2 regions of the Staphylococcus sp. GW823-FHT05F06 genome follow, and region 1 is predicted to be linked to the other one. Evidence: a T-box and tRNA genes for the amino acid it is inferred to sense, from the RefSeq annotation. Region 1 holds a T-box; the other holds one or more tRNA genes.
The links. The T-box of region 1 lies ahead of serS (serine--tRNA ligase). A T-box ahead of a tRNA ligase gene usually reads a tRNA of that ligase, here a tRNA-Ser.

Region 1 (9,227 bases):
GAAAAAGCACGTTTAGATCGTATCTTAAACAATAACGAAATTCGTCAAATGATTACTGCATTTGGTACGGGTATTGGAGGAGAATTCGATATATCAAAAGCACGTTATCATAAAATCGTAATCATGACTGATGCCGATGTTGATGGTGCACATATACGTACGTTATTACTTACATTCTTCTATCGTTTCATGAGACCTTTAATTGAAGCGGGCTACGTTTATATTGCTCAGCCGCCTTTATATAAACTAACACAAGGAAAACAAAAATATTATGTATTTAACGATAGAGAACTAGACAAGTTGAAACAAGAATTAAACCCGTCACCAAAATGGTCAATTGCACGTTACAAAGGTCTTGGTGAAATGAACGCAGACCAATTATGGGAAACGACTATGAATCCTGAACATCGCTCTATGTTGCAAGTGAGACTTGAAGATGCAATTGATGCAGACCAAACATTTGAAATGTTAATGGGCGATGTAGTAGAAAATCGCAGACAATTTATCGAAGACAATGCAGTTTATGCCAACCTAGATTTCTAGACACTATGAACTGAACTTTTGAAGGAGGATCTCTTGATGGCTGAATTACCTCAATCAAGAATTAATGAACGAAATATAACCAGTGAAATGCGTGAATCATTCTTAGACTATGCTATGAGTGTTATCGTTTCTCGTGCATTACCTGATGTTAGAGACGGATTAAAGCCAGTACATCGTCGTATTCTTTATGGTTTAAATGAACAAGGTATGACGCCCGATAAACCTTATAAGAAATCTGCACGTATAGTCGGGGATGTCATGGGTAAATATCACCCTCATGGTGATTCTTCAATTTATGAAGCAATGGTAAGAATGGCCCAAGACTTTAGTTATCGTTATCCACTTGTAGATGGTCAAGGTAACTTTGGCTCTATGGATGGTGACGGGGCAGCCGCAATGCGTTATACCGAAGCACGTATGACTAAAATAACATTAGAACTTTTACGTGATATCAACAAAGACACAATTGATTTTATTGACAACTATGATGGTAATGAAAGAGAGCCGTCAGTCTTACCTGCACGTTTCCCTAACTTACTAGTAAATGGTGCGGCAGGAATTGCCGTAGGTATGGCTACAAATATTCCTCCCCACAATTTAACTGAAGTTATTGATGGTGTGCTCAGTTTAAGTAAGAATCCAGACATCACAATTAATGAGCTGATGGAAGACATCCAAGGTCCTGATTTTCCTACAGCCGGTTTAGTACTAGGGAAAAGTGGTATTCGTCGAGCTTATGAAACAGGTCGTGGGTCAATTCAAATGCGTTCTCGTGCTGAAATAGAAGAACGTGGTGGTGGCCGTCAACGTATTGTCGTAACGGAAATACCTTTCCAAGTCAATAAAGCGCGTATGATTGAAAAAATCGCAGAGTTAGTTAGAGATAAGAAAATCGACGGTATTACAGATTTACGTGATGAAACAAGTTTGCGTACAGGTGTAAGAGTAGTTATTGATGTACGTAAAGATGCAAATGCGAGTGTTATTTTAAATAATTTATATAAACAAACTCCATTACAAACATCATTTGGTGTGAATATGATTGCTTTAGTGAATGGTAGACCTAAACTAATCAATTTAAAAGAAGCACTTATCCATTACTTAGAACACCAAAAAACAGTGGTTAGACGACGTACTGAATATAATCTTAAAAAAGCAAGAGACCGTGCCCATATTCTAGAAGGTTTACGAATAGCACTAGATCATATTGATGAAATTATCACAACAATTCGTGAATCGGACACTGATAAAATTGCGATGGCAAGTTTACAAGAGCGTTTTAAACTAACTGAACGTCAAGCTCAAGCAATTTTAGATATGCGTTTAAGACGTTTAACTGGATTAGAAAGAGATAAAATAGAATCTGAGTATAATGAACTTCTAGAATATATTAAAGAGTTAGAAGAGATTTTAGCTGATGAAGAAGTACTATTACAATTAGTTCGTGATGAATTGACTGAAATTAAAGAACGTTTCGGCGATGAACGTCGCACTGAAATTCAATTAGGTGGTCTAGAAGATCTTGAAGATGAAGACTTAATCCCTGAAGAACAAATTGTTATTACATTAAGTCATAATAACTATATTAAACGTTTACCAGTATCTACATATCGTTCTCAAAATCGTGGTGGTCGTGGCATACAAGGTATGAACACGTTGGATGAGGACTTCGTTAGTCAATTGGTAACAATGAGTACACATGATCATGTTCTGTTCTTTACGAATAAAGGTCGTGTATATAAACTCAAAGGTTATGAAGTTCCTGAGTTGTCACGTCAATCCAAAGGCATACCTATTATTAATGCGATTGAACTCGAAAATGACGAAACAATAAGTACGATGATTGCAGTTAAAGACCTTGAAAGTGAAGAAGATTATCTCGTATTCGCGACAAAACAAGGTATCGTTAAACGTTCATCATTAAGTAACTTCTCCCGTATTAACAAAAACGGTAAAATTGCAATTAACTTTAAAGAAGATGATGAATTAATTGCAGTACGTCTAACAACAGGTAATGAAGATATTCTTATTGGAACTGCACATGCATCATTAATTAGATTTTCTGAATCTACATTACGCCCATTAGGCCGTACAGCAGCAGGTGTGAAAGGTATTTCTCTACGTGAAGGGGATACTGTCGTTGGTCTTGATGTTGCAGATTCAGAAAGTGAAGATGAAGTATTAGTAGTTACTGAAAATGGTTACGGTAAACGTACACCTGTTAGCGAATATCGTTTATCAAATCGTGGTGGTAAAGGAATCAAAACTGCGACAATTACCGAGCGTAATGGTAACATCGTTTGTATCACAACTGTAACCGGTGAAGAGGATTTAATGGTTGTAACTAACGCTGGTGTTATTATTCGTCTTGACGTTCATGATATTTCTCAAAATGGACGTGCAGCACAAGGTGTACGCCTTATGAAACTCGGAGATGGTCAATTTGTTTCTACTGTTGCTAAAGTAAACGAAGAAGACGATAATGAGGAAAATGCAGATGAAGCGCAACAATCTACTACTACTGAAACAGCAGATGTAGAAGAGGTAGTGGATGATCAGACACCAGGCAATGCGATTCATACAGAAGGTGATGCAGAAATGGAATCTGTAGAATCTCCTGAAAATGATGATCGTATTGATATCAGACAAGATTTTATGGATAGAGTGAATGAAGATATCGAGAGTGCTTCAGATAATGAAGAAGATAGTGATGAATAATTAAAAAGGGAGTAAGACAGAAACATAGGGTTCGTTGTTCTGCCCGTAACTCTTAATTAAACTATCTGTAGATTTTATGAACAAAAGTTTATATAGGGAAGTCGGACTAGAGTTGTAATGAGGTTATTTTCTAACTCAGTCATCGACGTCCAATACGCTAAAATGCATGAGACATAGCTATGTCTCATGCATTTTTTAATTTCTTGTTTATATTAAATTGATTTGTCCTTTATGACTTCTGTAGCACCATGCATCGAGGATAAATGAATAATCATTTTCATACATTTAGACCCCCTTCAATAGAGAGTGTCTAAAATGTAACTGTCCCTCTCAACAATGTACCTTCTCAATTTACCAGTACTGATAAGCACAGTAATTAATTCTGATATCTGTTAACCTTCAAGTTGTTTCATCACATACGGAATTTCACTTATCAGACGTGAAGGTGGAACAACATACATTGTGTCAGATAATTTTTCACCGATAAAACTATGCATGTAAGTTGCACTTGTAACGGCTTCTTTAAAGTTATCAAATTGGCCTACGAAACTTGTAATCATGCCCGCAAGTGTATCGCCCATACCACCTGTAGCCATAGCAGGTGTGCCAATAGGTAATTTATAGACATCATCATTGCAGAAATAGATTTCCGTACCATGTTGTTTTAATACTACTGTCGCGCCAATACGTTCTACCGCTTCAAGGTTGCGTTCATAAGTTTGTTCTTCAATAGGTATACCGCTCAAACGCTCCCATTCCTTTTGATGTGGTGTGAATATAACACGACATGTAGGAATTTGAGGTTTCAACTTACTGAATATTGTTATAGCATCTCCGTCAACAATTAAATTTTGATGAGGTTGTATATTTTGAAGTAAAAACGTGATGGCATTGTTACCTTTGAAATCTACTCCAAGACCTGGACCGATAAGGATACTATCGGTTGCTTCAATCATTTTTGTAAGCATTTTAGTATCATTAATATCTATAACCATCGCCTCAGGACAACGAGAATGTAGCGCAGCATGATTATTTGGATGTGTTGCTACAGTAATGAGTCCACTTCCACTATAAACGCAAGCGCGTGCAGCAAGCATGATTGCGCCCCCCATATTAGCAGATCCACCGATTAATAAAATTTTACCATAGTCACCTTTATGTGTTTCGTCTTTTCTTATAGGAATATTAACAGAATCTAACGTTTTCATAACGACATAACCTCCCATAACATGTTATTTCTTAAAATGTTGCAAGTCTTATGTTTGCTTTTTATTTCACGAATCTTTTTATTTATTTCAAACAATTGTTTACATGTGATTTTAAATCATCTCTTCTAAATACAATTAAGAATACTATACCTGTATCTGACATTCGTCAATAGTTAAATGAAACTCTTTTTACATCGTCATGTATGATTCATTATTTTAGTAGACCGATAGCATAATGTAGCAGTTTTATTTATTTAATTAAAAATATTAAATGGAAATAGAACGTAAGGTGACATTACAAGCAGTTGATTATAATAATGTTGAAATTCTCTCGCCGCTCATCCGAGAAAAATTGTATGTATATCGTCACAATGTATCTACTATTACACAGAACAAGATATTCAGTTTCAACAAGTTGTAGAAGCGGGACACAAATGATTTAAAAAGTGTTGCATATAAGCACATCTAAATATGACGTAATTGTTGCAAATTTAAAATAACTTGAAATATGATAATGACTTTGCTATATTAAAATTAAGTTAATAAAGTATTGTTCGTAGGACAAGTAGCATAGATAGTTCGATTTCAGAGAGCTTGTGGTAAGTGAGAACAAGTAATCGACATTCATGTGAATCTACCTACTATATGTGAACAATCGGTAATAACCGTTATTTTAGTTAAGCGCAATTTGAGGTAAATGGTTTTAATTTACTTGAAATTGTTAAATAGGGTGGCAACGCGTAGACCACGTCCCTTGTCTGGGATGTGGTCTTTTTTTATTGTTTTATCACACGAAGTCATCCATAAAATTGAATATATTTTATTTGGGAAAGGATGAAGGTTACATGTTAGACATTCGTTTATTTAGAAATGAACCTGAGAAAGTGAAGAGCAAAATTGAATTAAGAGGCGACGATCCTAAAGTTGTCGACCAAGTTTTAGAATTAGATGAACAACGCCGTGAATTAATCAGTAAAACTGAAGAGATGAAGGCGAAAAGAAATAAAGTGAGCGAAGAAATAGCTCAAAAGAAACGTAATAAAGAAGACGCTGATGACGTCATTGCTGAGATGCGTCATTTAGGTGATGAAATTAAAGATATCGATAATCAACTTAATGAAGTAGATACTAAAATTAGAGATATCTTAATTCGTATTCCTAACTTAATTAATGAAGACGTACCTCAAGGTGCTTCTGATGAAGAAAACGTTGAAGTTAAAAAATGGGGTACGCCACGTGATTTTGAATTTGAACCTAAAGCGCATTGGGATTTAGTTGAAGAATTAAAAATGGCTGACTTTGAACGTGCTGCTAAAGTATCTGGTGCTCGTTTCGTATACTTAACTAAAGATGGCGCATTACTTGAACGTGCTTTAATGAACTACATGTTGACAAAACATACAACGCAACATGGTTATACTGAAATGATGACACCACAATTAGTGAATGCTGATACGATGTTTGGAACAGGTCAATTACCTAAATTTGAAGAAGATTTATTTAAAGTTGAAAAAGAAGGCTTATATACGATTCCAACTGCAGAAGTACCTTTAACAAACTTCTATAGAGATGAAATTATTCAACCAGGTGTACTACCTGAATTATTTACAGCTCAAACTGCATGTTTCCGTAGTGAAGCAGGATCAGCTGGTAGAGATACAAGAGGGTTAATTCGTTTACATCAATTTGATAAAGTTGAAATGGTTCGTATTGTACAACCTGAAGATTCTTGGAATGCTTTAGAAGAAATGACACAAAATGCTGAAGCTATTCTTGAAGAATTAGGTTTACCATACCGTCGTGTTATCTTATGTACTGGCGATATTGGTTTCAGTGCTAGTAAAACATATGATCTAGAAGTTTGGTTACCAAGTTACAATGATTATAAAGAAATCAGTTCTTGCTCTAACTGTACTGATTTCCAAGCACGTCGCGCAAATATCAGATTCAAACGTGATGCTGCTTCTAAACCAGAATTAGTACACACATTAAATGGTAGTGGTTTAGCAGTAGGTCGTACATTTGCAGCCATCGTTGAAAACTATCAAAACGAAGATGGTACATTAACAATTCCTGAAGCATTAGTACCATTTATGGGTGGCAAAACTAAAATTGAAAAACCAATCAAATAATCATATAAACTTAACTAGATGATTACAATATTAAAAAGTTATTTAACTGTCGATAAGATTCTATAAACTTATCGACAGTTTTTTAATATATAAAGGCGAAATTGGTATTTTTATATTCAATTAGGGATGGATGTCTAAAATAGTTTAAAATGATTTTCACGATTTAAAATACTGGTATAAAAGCGATTTTATAGATACGGTTGTCTGACGTCACACAAACGAATGTCTAAAAAATAGTGAATATTTATTGTCATAGATTGAGTTATAAAATCATGAAAATAGTACATGAAGTAGCAAGTATTTATCTTTTAGATAACGCCTGTAAAAATATAAAATAGTGGAAATTGATTTTTTAAACGTTATCATTCATATTCAAAATATTTAACTTAGTTTGTCAAACAACGTTTATTTTTATATAACCATAAAATAATATCATAAAGAAGCTATATGAAATTCGAAGTATAATGCCAATGTTTCATATAGCTCCTATTCTAAATATTAAAATTTAATAATTAAATGTATCAATCGTCCTATTCATTTGATGCATAGCCTGAGAGTGGGTAATGATCTGAGTAATCATTGTATTTGTATGTTTTTCCCCAAGATTTCACGGACCATTCTGGTGACTTCACTCTATGTGTATCATTATGCCATGAGCTTGGTTGTGCATGGTCATGATCTAATAAAATATAATCTAAGTGTTGAGGTTCTAATTTAGGATAATTATATTTCGCAATACTATTACTGCTAGTATCCCAACTATATGCATTACCATCGAATTGAGTAGGTAATGAAACATTTAAGTTATTTGCCATTTGTTGATATTCATCTGAATCTTTAATGACATTTAAGTCACCACCGATATAGACGGGTTCATTTTTAGGGATATTCTTGTCTTTGATAAACTGTTTAATTTCACTCATTTGACTCTGTCTAATGTCTTTATCTTTTCCTTTAAAGCATGTTGGATCTTCAGCTTGTAGATGTGTTCCGATAATATGGTGGTATTTGCCATTCTTATTAATTTTAATGTAGGCAAAGCCTTTATTACCTGCCATATCAGCCCCACAACCTTTTTTATAAATATGTTGTTCTTGTTGTACGATAGGCCATTTACTCACAATACCAACGCCACCACTTACTTTTTTAATTTTTCTATAAGTACCAGAAGTATTTTGCCAACCTTCTGTACCTTTACCAACGATAGGTGTTTGATAAGGGTACTGTGAATGTAGACGTGTTAACAATCTTTTTGAAGCTTTTTTATCAAATAATTCATTTAGAATCACGACATCTTGATTTTGAATGTAATCTGCTTTTGAAATTAAATCAGCGCGCTGAGATTGTCCCCAATTAGGGTAGATAGCAGTAGGTAAGAAATACACGTTATGTGTAGTGATTTTAAGACTGTCTTTAAAATCACGTTCACTCGCATATGTGATAGTCGAAAATACTAAAAATAAACTACTTAAAACCAACAAAGTAGTTAGTATACATTTACGTTGCCAATTCAATATTGTTACACCTCGTTTCATTTGATGGTGTGATTATATCAAACAAAATTAAGTATCTTTTGGAAATTACTATTTCTAAATAAAATTTTAATAAAAAATTAAAAATCAATGATGTTTTAAAAAGTTGCAAAAGTTCAGTAACTATTATTTTTTGATAAACTTTAAAAGTAATGTTGTAAACATTTTGATTTTAAAGCTAGAAGTTAAAAAGAGGGTCTAAAAATAAGAAAGAAAATTCTGAAAAAATAAAACCTTTACATATTCACTTTTTTAGACATCGGTATGTATGACGGCACACATACCGGTCTTTAAATATATTGAATAAAATAATTAAGTGTATTAGACTGATTTTATTATTTTATTGGAGAGACTGGGGCTGATAATATGACTCACCTTACGTTTAAACAAGGTGTGAAAGAGTGTATTCCCACGTTACTTGGTTATGCAGGTGTAGGACTATCGTTTGGAATTGTGGCAGTCTCCCAAAATTTCAGTGTTTTAGAAATTATTTTATTGTGTCTGATTATTTATGCTGGTGCAGCCCAATTTATTATTTGTACATTAGTGATTGCAGGCACCCCTATTTCTGCAATTGTGCTTACAATACTTATCGTTAACTCTCGAATGTTCTTATTAAGTATGACTTTAGCACCTAATTATAAGCAATATGGATTTTGGAATAGGGTAGGGCTTGGAACGTTATTAACAGATGAAACTTTTGGCGTTGCTATAACACCATATGTTAAAGGTGAAAAAATTAACGATCGATGGCTACACGGACTAAATATTACTGCTTACTTATTTTGGACTGTTTCCTGTGTAATCGGTGCCATTTTCGGAGAGTATATTTCAAATCCTGATGCGCTCGGCCTAGACTTTGCAATTACCGCAATGTTTATTTTTTTATGTATATCTCAATTTGAAGGGATTAAGAAATCACGATTGAGAATATATATTGTACTCATTGTATGTGTGATTGTGATGATGCTTCTTCTAAGTTCAATTCTACCTTCATACCTAGCAATTTTAATAGCCGCAATTGTTGCTGCATTGTTAGGGGTGGTGATGGACAAATGACGACAGATTTACATACATTAGTACTTATTATTTTA
Region 2 (9,227 bases), 130 kb from region 1:
TCATCAAAACTTTGCGGTCTATACATACGATACAAAGCTTGGTAATCCACCGTAGCACCTCCATTAACAATTACTCATTATTATATCACGCTCTTATATTTTCTTATCAATTAAAATCAATCCAGTACTTCCGGATAATACACCGTCATTCCAGACCATTCATTTTGAACTGGTTTTAGAAATTTTACTAATAATGATTGATGATTTCGTTTTTCTTCTATATGTATATTATATAAATGGGCTGCTTCATAATCAGATTTCTCAAAGTACTGAGGATGATTATTTACAAAAATAGCACAATAGCCTTGTTCTTTAGCACGTTCTTCTACAGCTTTTAACAGGGCTTGACCTAAACCTTGGTTTCGAATAGATTTATCTACTGACAGTGCACCAATGGCTAACGCTATCGCTTTTTTGTTTTTAGACGACAACTTAACCTCTGCTAACACAACGTGACCTATAACTTCATTCAATTCATTCTTAGCTATAACTTCTAATTCATAATTGTAGCTTTCAAGTTTTCTTAGATTTTTAACGCGCGCTCGATCTTGCCAACTGGATTCTGGATTTAGATTATAATTATTTTCTATACTATTTAGTGACGTTTCATAATCGACCTCTGTTAAAGTACTTAAATAAATATGCATGTATCCTCCATTTTAATAAGCCATTCTATATTTCGACGTAAATTTTTTAATTAACTAGGTTTTCATTTTACAACGATATAACTTTAACAAATTATTCGTTATTAATCCATTTAATAAAAATGACTTGAAGTAAAACATCACACTTAACATCAAACATTGAAATGAATATTTAGATAAATAATTATAGTGCTTCGTAGTAACTACTCCAACTTAAGATAGAAATCAATAGCTATTATATTTAGTTTAATTGTAAATAAAAAAATAGCCCTGAATGAAATTTAAATAACTTCACATCGGACTATACATCTAAGTTTCATAACCTAGATCTTTATTATCTATATAAAAATTTGCTTAAATCTAAAGTAAAAAACCATGCACCTTTGTATCGAACGCATATCATAAACGTTACCGAAGTCGACAGCTAAATCTCGGCTACCCTACGGCACATATGAGAATCCACTTAATGCTGCTTCCGTCAGGACCTGACATGGTTCATGGGTTCATATTGCATAGGACCGAAATCTTCAAACACTACGTGCTTCGGGCAGACTTCACAAAAATACGCCCTCAACAAAGGAATTAAGTCTCGCATAAAGCGGATTTCGAGTACAGGGAACCGCTACCTCCCCACCTAGCACGGTAAGAACTATATTACTATAATTCTGCCTCTCTTTGCAAGCGTAAAAATTTAATCTTCTTCACTTAAAAGACAAACACGACAATTTTTTGAACCTCATTAAAATGTAATTATCGTCGTCTTGAAAATTCTTTGAACTTAAATTCTGTGGCTAAATGTTTTGAAATAGTATATTGAAAACATCTGGTAACTTTTAAAAAACAGTACTTCTGACAGTAGCTGTAAAAGGTGTAAAATGATCACCAAAAATTCCGTAGTTAAAAGATGGAAAAGTTTTAAAAGTAATAGACTTACTTGAATAACTTATATCTAATTTCAAATCCTTTTCAATGATTAATTGTCGTTGAAGACATTTCTCCTACGGTCATTAATTCTTTATTTCCAAAAGCATTTAAATTTTCTGCACAATGAGTTACATTGAAAATTTATTCATATATATAAATTACAAATACAACATAAAAGCTAGGACATAATTTCTAGCCTCTTTTTTATTTTAAATATAAACATATAACATGTCACCTTATTTAAACATTATAGACGTAACTAAGAGAGTCACACCAGACAGACAAATTGAAGTTATACAGATCACAATGAATGGTTTAAGTGCTTTTGAAATAACTTCTTTTAAAACGATATTCAATCCTAGAGCAACCATCGCCATTAACATACATAACGTTGTAATAACATTTATAATATTCATAAGTAATGAAGGAATAGGAACAAATGTATTGATACAAGCCATTATAATAAATCCAATTAGAAAGTAAGGAATATCGATTTTTTGTTGTACTTGACTTGAGTGTGACTTATAACGCATATACAAAATCAAGACAATACTTAATGGAATAAGTAAAAACACACGGCCTAATTTTCCAAGTAAAGCAAATGTCATTGCCTCCGACCCGCCAATACCTGCTGCTAAAACGACTTGAGCGATTTCATGTAGACTGATACCTGTCCAAGCACCATAAGTTATAGTAGGTATGTTAAAAATAGCCTCGATAGCTGTATAAATAAGTGCAAATATAGTTCCAACTAGTGCAATAATACCTACACTTATTGCAATGTCTTTTTCTTTAGATTTTAAGATTGGTGCTGTAGCTGCAATAGCTGCAGCTCCACATACTCCTGTACCAATACCAAGTAGTATAGAGATATCTTTATTTCCTTTAATAATTTGATTCAAAAGTAAAGTTAAACTTATTGAAAAGATAATTACGATAATATCAATAAGTAGTAATTTCCAACCTTTACCTAGAATATCTCCCATATTTAATTTTAACCCATATAAGATAATCGCAAATTTTAATAAACGTTTCGATGCAAACGTAATACCTGGGCGAATATGCTCAGGATAACCTATGACTTGGCGGTATATCATCGCAAAAATGATGGCAATAGCTAACGCCCCAATCGTATGTAAAATAGGAAATTTAGCTAATATATAACTGATTATTGCAATCGTAAATGTAAACATATTACCTTTCATAAATGAAGCCTGCGTTATTGATTTCATATGTACTTTCACCTCGATATGAAATCTTAGCACGTTATTGTTATAGCGTTAAATAAATAATAAGTATAGTATATATATCAAAAATGTTATATTAGAATTAAAGGAGAATGATGCATGGATCCGTATAAGGTATTAATTGAAGTAATGAAAACAGAAAGTTTTACTAGAGCAGCAGAAAATTTATATACTTCGCAGCCTTCTGTGAGTCGTGATATTAAACGTTTAGAATTAAAATATAATGTTAAAATATTTGAATTTAAATCTCCATATTTAAAACTAACTAGAGATGGCGAAAAGCTATTACAATACGCATTGCAACGGGAAAGTATTGAACAAGAATTATGGCAAAACTTAACATCGGAATCTGAAATCATCTCAGGCACCTTAACAATTGGAAGCAGTTATACATATGGTGAATATTTATTATCAGAACAGCTTACCAGTCTTATGCAACAATACCCTAAGTTACATATTCATTTACGTGTTAATAATTCAGATTCTGTTATAAATGATATTAAACACAACAGAGTAGATATAGGTATTGTAGAAAAGGAAATTCAAGACAATGCAATAAAATGTAAGGAAATAATGGAAGACGAAATGGTGTATATTTACAAAAAATCGATTCAACCTAGAATGGATATATGTTTCGTTAGAGAAAAAGGGTCTGGAACAAGGTTTTATCAGGAAGTAGGTCTTTCTGAGTTGAAATTAAATCCATATTTGATAGAAATTAACAATATTAAGATTATTAAACAAATGGTAGAGGCTGGAAATGGGTTTGCAATTATTTCAAAATCAGCACTTCATCCAGAAGATTATGAAAAATTAATGATAACAACTTTAAATGTGAAACGTCACTATTACCTTGCTCAACATGTTGATAAATATATAGGTGAAAATATTAGAGCTGTCATTGAAATGATTATGAAGTAGAGTATATAAAAAATCTGAGGCTAGGAATTATGTCCCAGCCTCTTCGGTATCTATTAGTCTTGGAATTTAAATTCTAATGGCGGAGGAAGAGGGATTCGAACCCCCGCGGCCCGTTAAGGCCCTGTCGGTTTTCAAGACCGATCCCTTCAGCCGGACTTGGGTATTCCTCCAATTAACACAATAACAATAATATAATGACTTTAATTAAAAGTCAATATAATTATTCTTGAGTTTACACTAGAACTTCTTTACTTAAGTATTGATCAACAGAATGTGCTACTTCACGACCTTCTTTTATTGCCCAAACAACCAAACTCTGACCTCGTCTTGCATCTCCTGCAGCAAATATTTTAGCGTGATTAGTTTGATAATTTGTATCATTAGCTACAATTTTATTACGCTCGGTGTGTATATCAAACGCATGCGGAACAGTGGTTTCAGTACCAACAAACCCTATAGATAATAAGACTAAATCAGCCGGCCAAAATCGTTCTGGTCCATCTTCCATCACCATGCCATCAGGCGTTTCTTTTAATATTTGTGTATATAAGCCTTTAACATTTCCTAACTCGTCAACATCATAGCGCATTGTTTGTACACCATAGGCTCTTGGTTCTTGACCAAATTTAGCTTCATATTCCTTATGCGCATAATCCATTTTGAAAACAGGCATTGCTAATGGCCAGGAAGTATTACTTTCAAAAGTAATCTCTTCAGGCTGTTTCGTATATTTATTAAATTGAACAATAGATTTACAGTTTTCACGTAATGCTGTCGCTACACAGTCTGCACCAGTATCACCAGCACCTATAATAATTACATTCTTATCTTTAGCAGTAATGCTCAAACTTTCAATCTCACCATTTAGATACTGTGTTTGTTCAGTAAGATAGTCCATTGCAAAATGAATACCAGAGCCCATTCGTCCTTCCAATGGTAAATCTCTCGCATTTTGAGCACCTGTGCATAAAATAATAGCATCATAATTTTCTTCAAGTGTTTCACGGCTCACATCGACGCCAATTTCAACGCCTGTTTTAAATAAAACCCCAGCATCTTTCATAAGTGATACACGTCGACGTATTACGTCTTTATCTAGTTTCATATTTGGTATACCATACATTAGCAAGCCGCCTGGTTCATGCGCCTTTTCATAAACAGTAACTTTATAGCCTTTAAAGTTTAATTCTTCAGCTGCTGTAAGTCCCGCTGGACCACTACCTACGATAGCAACTCGTTGGTCTTTATGATCTTCAGGATATGCGGGATGAACCCACTCATTCTCATATGCTTCATCAATAATTGTACGTTCAATACCTTTAATCGCCACGGATTCTCTATTAATTTTCATAACACATGATTGCTCACATGGTGCAGGACAAACTCTTCCTGTAAATTCAGGAAAATTATTCGTCTCTCTCAATCTTTCGTAAGCAGCTTTAAAATCTTGATGATAGACTAAGTCGTTCCACTCAGGTATATAATTACCAATAGGGCATCCTATTGTTTCTCTTCCATAAGATTGCCCAGTTTGACAAAAAGGTGTTCCACAATCCATACAGCGCGCACCCTGAATCGAAGCATCTTCTTTAGTGAAGCGTTGTTGAAACGCTTCATGATTCGAAAGACGGTCTACCAAAGACAATTCTGATAGCGACTGTTTATCATATTTCATAAATCCTTTAAATTCGCCCATGATAATCCCTCACTTCTTTAATAAATGACTGCTGGCTGTAGCTCTTGTTCAATTGTTTCTCTGTCATCATAAAACGCTGCCAGTGTTGCTTCATCTTCACGTTCCATTTGACGTTTTTTCAAATCAATTTTTTGCATCATTAATTTGTAATCTTTCGGAATAACTTTAATTGCTAACTTTTCAATATTGTCAAATTGGTCAAGTAATTGGCGTGCTTTGTTACTACGTGTATGCTTAAAATGTGCTTCAAGCATGTCTTTGATAAGAGATTTTTCCTCATCAAAACGTATGCTACTGAATTCTAAAGTTTCAAGCGCATTAACCTTTTTAAATTTCTCCACGTCAGAAGGGAAAATATAACTTACGCCCCCGCTCATGCCTTGGCCAAAGTTCTTTCCAACATCTCCTAAGATAATGACATGTCCCCCTGTCATATATTCAAGTCCATGATCACCAATACCTTCTACTACAACATCTGCACCACTATTTCTGATACAGAAACGCTCACCAGCTTTACCATTGATAAACGCTTTACCTCTAGAAGCCCCGTAAAAGTTTACATTTCCTGCTATAATTTCATTTTCACGTTGACTATTTGGAGCATTTACGATGACAGTTCCACCGGACAATCCTTTACCTACGTAGTCATTAGCATCACCGGTATGATGGATTGTTAATCCGCGTGGTGCATATGCAGCTAAGCTTTGACCTGCATGACCTTCAGTGTAAGCAAGTATCGTATCTTCAGGTAATCCTTCTTCTCCATATTGTTTAGCTATCGCACTACCTGTAATTACACCTACATCTCGCTGTTCATTATTAACAACATAATTTCCGGTAAAAGAGTGCCCGTTTTCAATACTATAGCGTGCGTCTGGGTACAGATAATTCAAATCGAATCCTTCATCAAGATGATGGTTTTGTGATATCTCTTTCGTATTAACCCCGTCAAATTGTTCTATTAAACGTTCTATTTGAAGCGAAGCTGCTTTACTATTTGGTTTCAATTGCGTCGAACGTTGAAGAAGATCTGTTCTTCCTACTAACTCTTCTACTGTTTCTAAACCAAGTGAAGCCAAAATTTCACGTAATTCTTCAGCTATAAAATACATAAAGTTAACTACATGCTGTGCCTTACCTCTAAACAAAGCTCTTAAATCTTTGTTTTGTGTTGCAACCCCTACTGGACACGTATCGTTATGACAAACCCTCATCATAATACACCCCAAAACAACAAGTGGTGCTGTTGCGAAACCAAATTCTTCTGCACCAAGCGCACAAGCATAAGCTACATCTTTACCCGTCAGTAACTTACCATCCGTTTCTAATTTTACGCGACTACGCAAATCATTTAATTTAAGTGTTTGATGTGTTTCGGCAAGGCCTATCTCCCATGGCAAACCTGCATGTTGAATACTTGTTTTAGGCGATGCACCTGTACCTCCATCATAACCACTTATAACAATTTTATCGGCGAAAGCTTTAGCTACCCCTGAAGCTATAGTTCCAACGCCAGTTTTTGATACAAGCTTAACTGCAATATCAGCTCTTCTATTTGCATTTTTTAAATCATGAATGAGCTGTGCTAAGTCCTCAATTGAATAAATATCATGGTGTGGTGGTGGTGAAATTAATCCTATACCTGGTGTCGAACCTCTAGTCTCAGCAATCCATGGATATACTTTTGAACCTGGTAGTTGTCCACCTTCCCCTGGTTTAGCGCCTTGTGCGACTTTAATTTGAATTTCTTTTGCATGTTGCAAGTAATCACTCGTCACCCCAAAACGACCTGATGCAACTTGCTTAATCGCACTTATCTTATTACTTCCATCCTTTTGAATTTCGTAACGTGAAGAATCTTCTCCACCTTCTCCACTATTACTTTTACCTCCAATTTGATTCATAGCTTGAGCCAACGTCTCATGTGCCTCTGCTGAGATAGAGCCGTAACTCATTGCTCCTGTATTAAAACGTTTTACGATTTCACTTGCTGGTTCAACACGACTAATATCAATAGATTGGCGTGTCTTGAATTCTAATAAATGTCTAATATGATCCGTACGTTTTAAATTTACAGTTTTGGAGAATTTTTTAAATAACTCGTAATCATTTTCTCTACATGCATGCTGCAATAAAAAAATCGTACGAGGATTAAATGCATGATGCTGACCTTGCTGTCTCCATTGAAATACACTTCCGGATTCAAGATAATCAGAATCATCACTTTGTCTCGCTTTATTCTCTTTGTCTATTTGTTCAATACTTATACCAGATAATTTTGACTGTGTACCTGTAAAATATTTTTCAATGACGCTATTCGATAAACCTACCGCTTCAAATATCTGTGCTCCTTGATAACTTTGTACAGTAGAAATGCCCATTTTAGCCATCACTTTAATAACGCCTTCTGACAATACATTGGTATACGTAGCAACATTTTCAGCGACAGTTCCTGAAAGTTGACCTTGACGCGTTAATTGTTCAATCGTTCGTTGCGCTAAATATGGAACTACAGCGTTTGCACCATAACCAAGTAAACATGCAACGTGATGAACTTCTCGTGTTTCACCGGACTGCGCAATGAGGCTGGTCTCCATTCTTAATCCTTCTCGAATTAATAATTGATGCACGTGACTTAACGCTAATAAAATTGGCATTGCATAACTATTTTCGTGAGTTAAAGACGTATCGTCTAACACCAAAATTTTCGCACCTTCATGTACAGCCTGTATTGCTCGGTTCCCTAGTTCATTTAAGCTACTTTCCAAATCACCTGTATAAAGTGTAGATAAATACGTTACATTAAAATACGAATGATCGATTGATGATAATTGCGCTTCATTTAAAACTGGTTTTTTTAATTGAATTCTTTCTAAAACTGATTCATCAGGACATAAGAGGTTCCCTTCTGAACCTAAATATGAAAGTTCACTAGTTACAATCTTTTCTCGATAAGCATCGATGGGTGGATTGGTAACTTGTGCAAATAATTGTTTAAAATAATTAAATAGTGACTCAGGCTTATCATTAAGAACTGCAATAGGTGCATCATATCCCATCGCTCCGATGGGATCTTTTTTATTGATGACTAAATCTGTCATATATTTATTGATATCTTCTTTAGTGTAAGCAAATTGTTTCTGTAAGCGGAAGAGTGTTTGATCATCCCAGTCGGAAGATTGGTAATAAATATTATCTAAATCATTTTTATTTTTATAATCTTTTAGCCATTGTTCGTAGGGCAACTCATTAGCAATATTAGTTTTTAGCTCATTATTTTCTACAACCTTATTTTGCAAAAAGTCTACAAGTAATAACTTTCCAGGATTAAGTTGTCCTTTAAATGCTACATTTTCTTCTGGAACATCAATGACACCTACTTCGGAAGAAAAAACAATAAAATTGTCTTTAGTTATTGTATAACGCCCAGGTCTTAATCCATTTCTATCAGTCAATGCACCTATCTTATCTCCATTGCAAAAGGAAATCATAGTTGGTCCATCCCATGGCTCCATTAAATAACTATAAAATTCATAGAAAGAGCGAACTTTTTTATCGTTAGATTCATTGTATAACCATGGCTCTGGAATTAATAACATCGCTGCTTTTTCAGGCTCCATTGCTAATGATAAGAACTCTAACGCATTATCAACTATTGATGAGTCACTACCATCTTCATCAACAATAAAATGCACCTTATCTTTCTCATCTTCAAATAATGTTTCAACTAGTTTATTTTGGCGTGCTCGCATCCAGTTTACGTTACCCTTAATGGTATTAATTTCACCATTGTGC

Region 2: it has a tRNA-Ser gene. The T-box ahead of serS (serine--tRNA ligase) is inferred to sense a tRNA for this amino acid. The anticodon was not compared.

What each region holds. Positions count from the first base shown of each region.
Region 1 covers NZ_JBXAHW010000003.1:42,273-51,499, reverse strand. Annotated here, with positions in the region: gene gyrB (DNA topoisomerase (ATP-hydrolyzing) subunit B) at 1-543, shown strand, start outside; gene gyrA (DNA gyrase subunit A) at 580-3,261, shown strand; gene AC1Q7N_RS02985 (NAD(P)H-hydrate dehydratase) at 3,654-4,469, opposite strand; T-box leader at 5,012-5,227, shown strand; gene serS (serine--tRNA ligase) at 5,315-6,601, shown strand; gene sph (sphingomyelin phosphodiesterase) at 7,132-8,115, opposite strand; gene AC1Q7N_RS02970 (AzlC family ABC transporter permease) at 8,500-9,192, shown strand; gene AC1Q7N_RS02965 (AzlD domain-containing protein) at 9,189-9,227, shown strand, end outside.
Region 2 covers NZ_JBXAHW010000003.1:170,193-179,419, reverse strand. Annotated here, with positions in the region: gene dnaX (DNA polymerase III subunit gamma/tau) at 1-50, opposite strand, end outside; gene AC1Q7N_RS03625 (GNAT family N-acetyltransferase) at 117-647, opposite strand; RNA gene ffs (signal recognition particle sRNA large type) at 1,018-1,287, opposite strand; partial or broken gene AC1Q7N_RS03615 (trehalose operon repressor) at 1,395-1,615, opposite strand; gene AC1Q7N_RS03610 (YeiH family protein) at 1,805-2,800, opposite strand; gene AC1Q7N_RS03605 (LysR family transcriptional regulator) at 2,915-3,736, shown strand; tRNA gene AC1Q7N_RS03600 (tRNA-Ser) at 3,814-3,906, opposite strand; gene AC1Q7N_RS03595 (glutamate synthase subunit beta) at 3,969-5,432, opposite strand; gene gltB (glutamate synthase large subunit) at 5,450-9,227, opposite strand, start outside.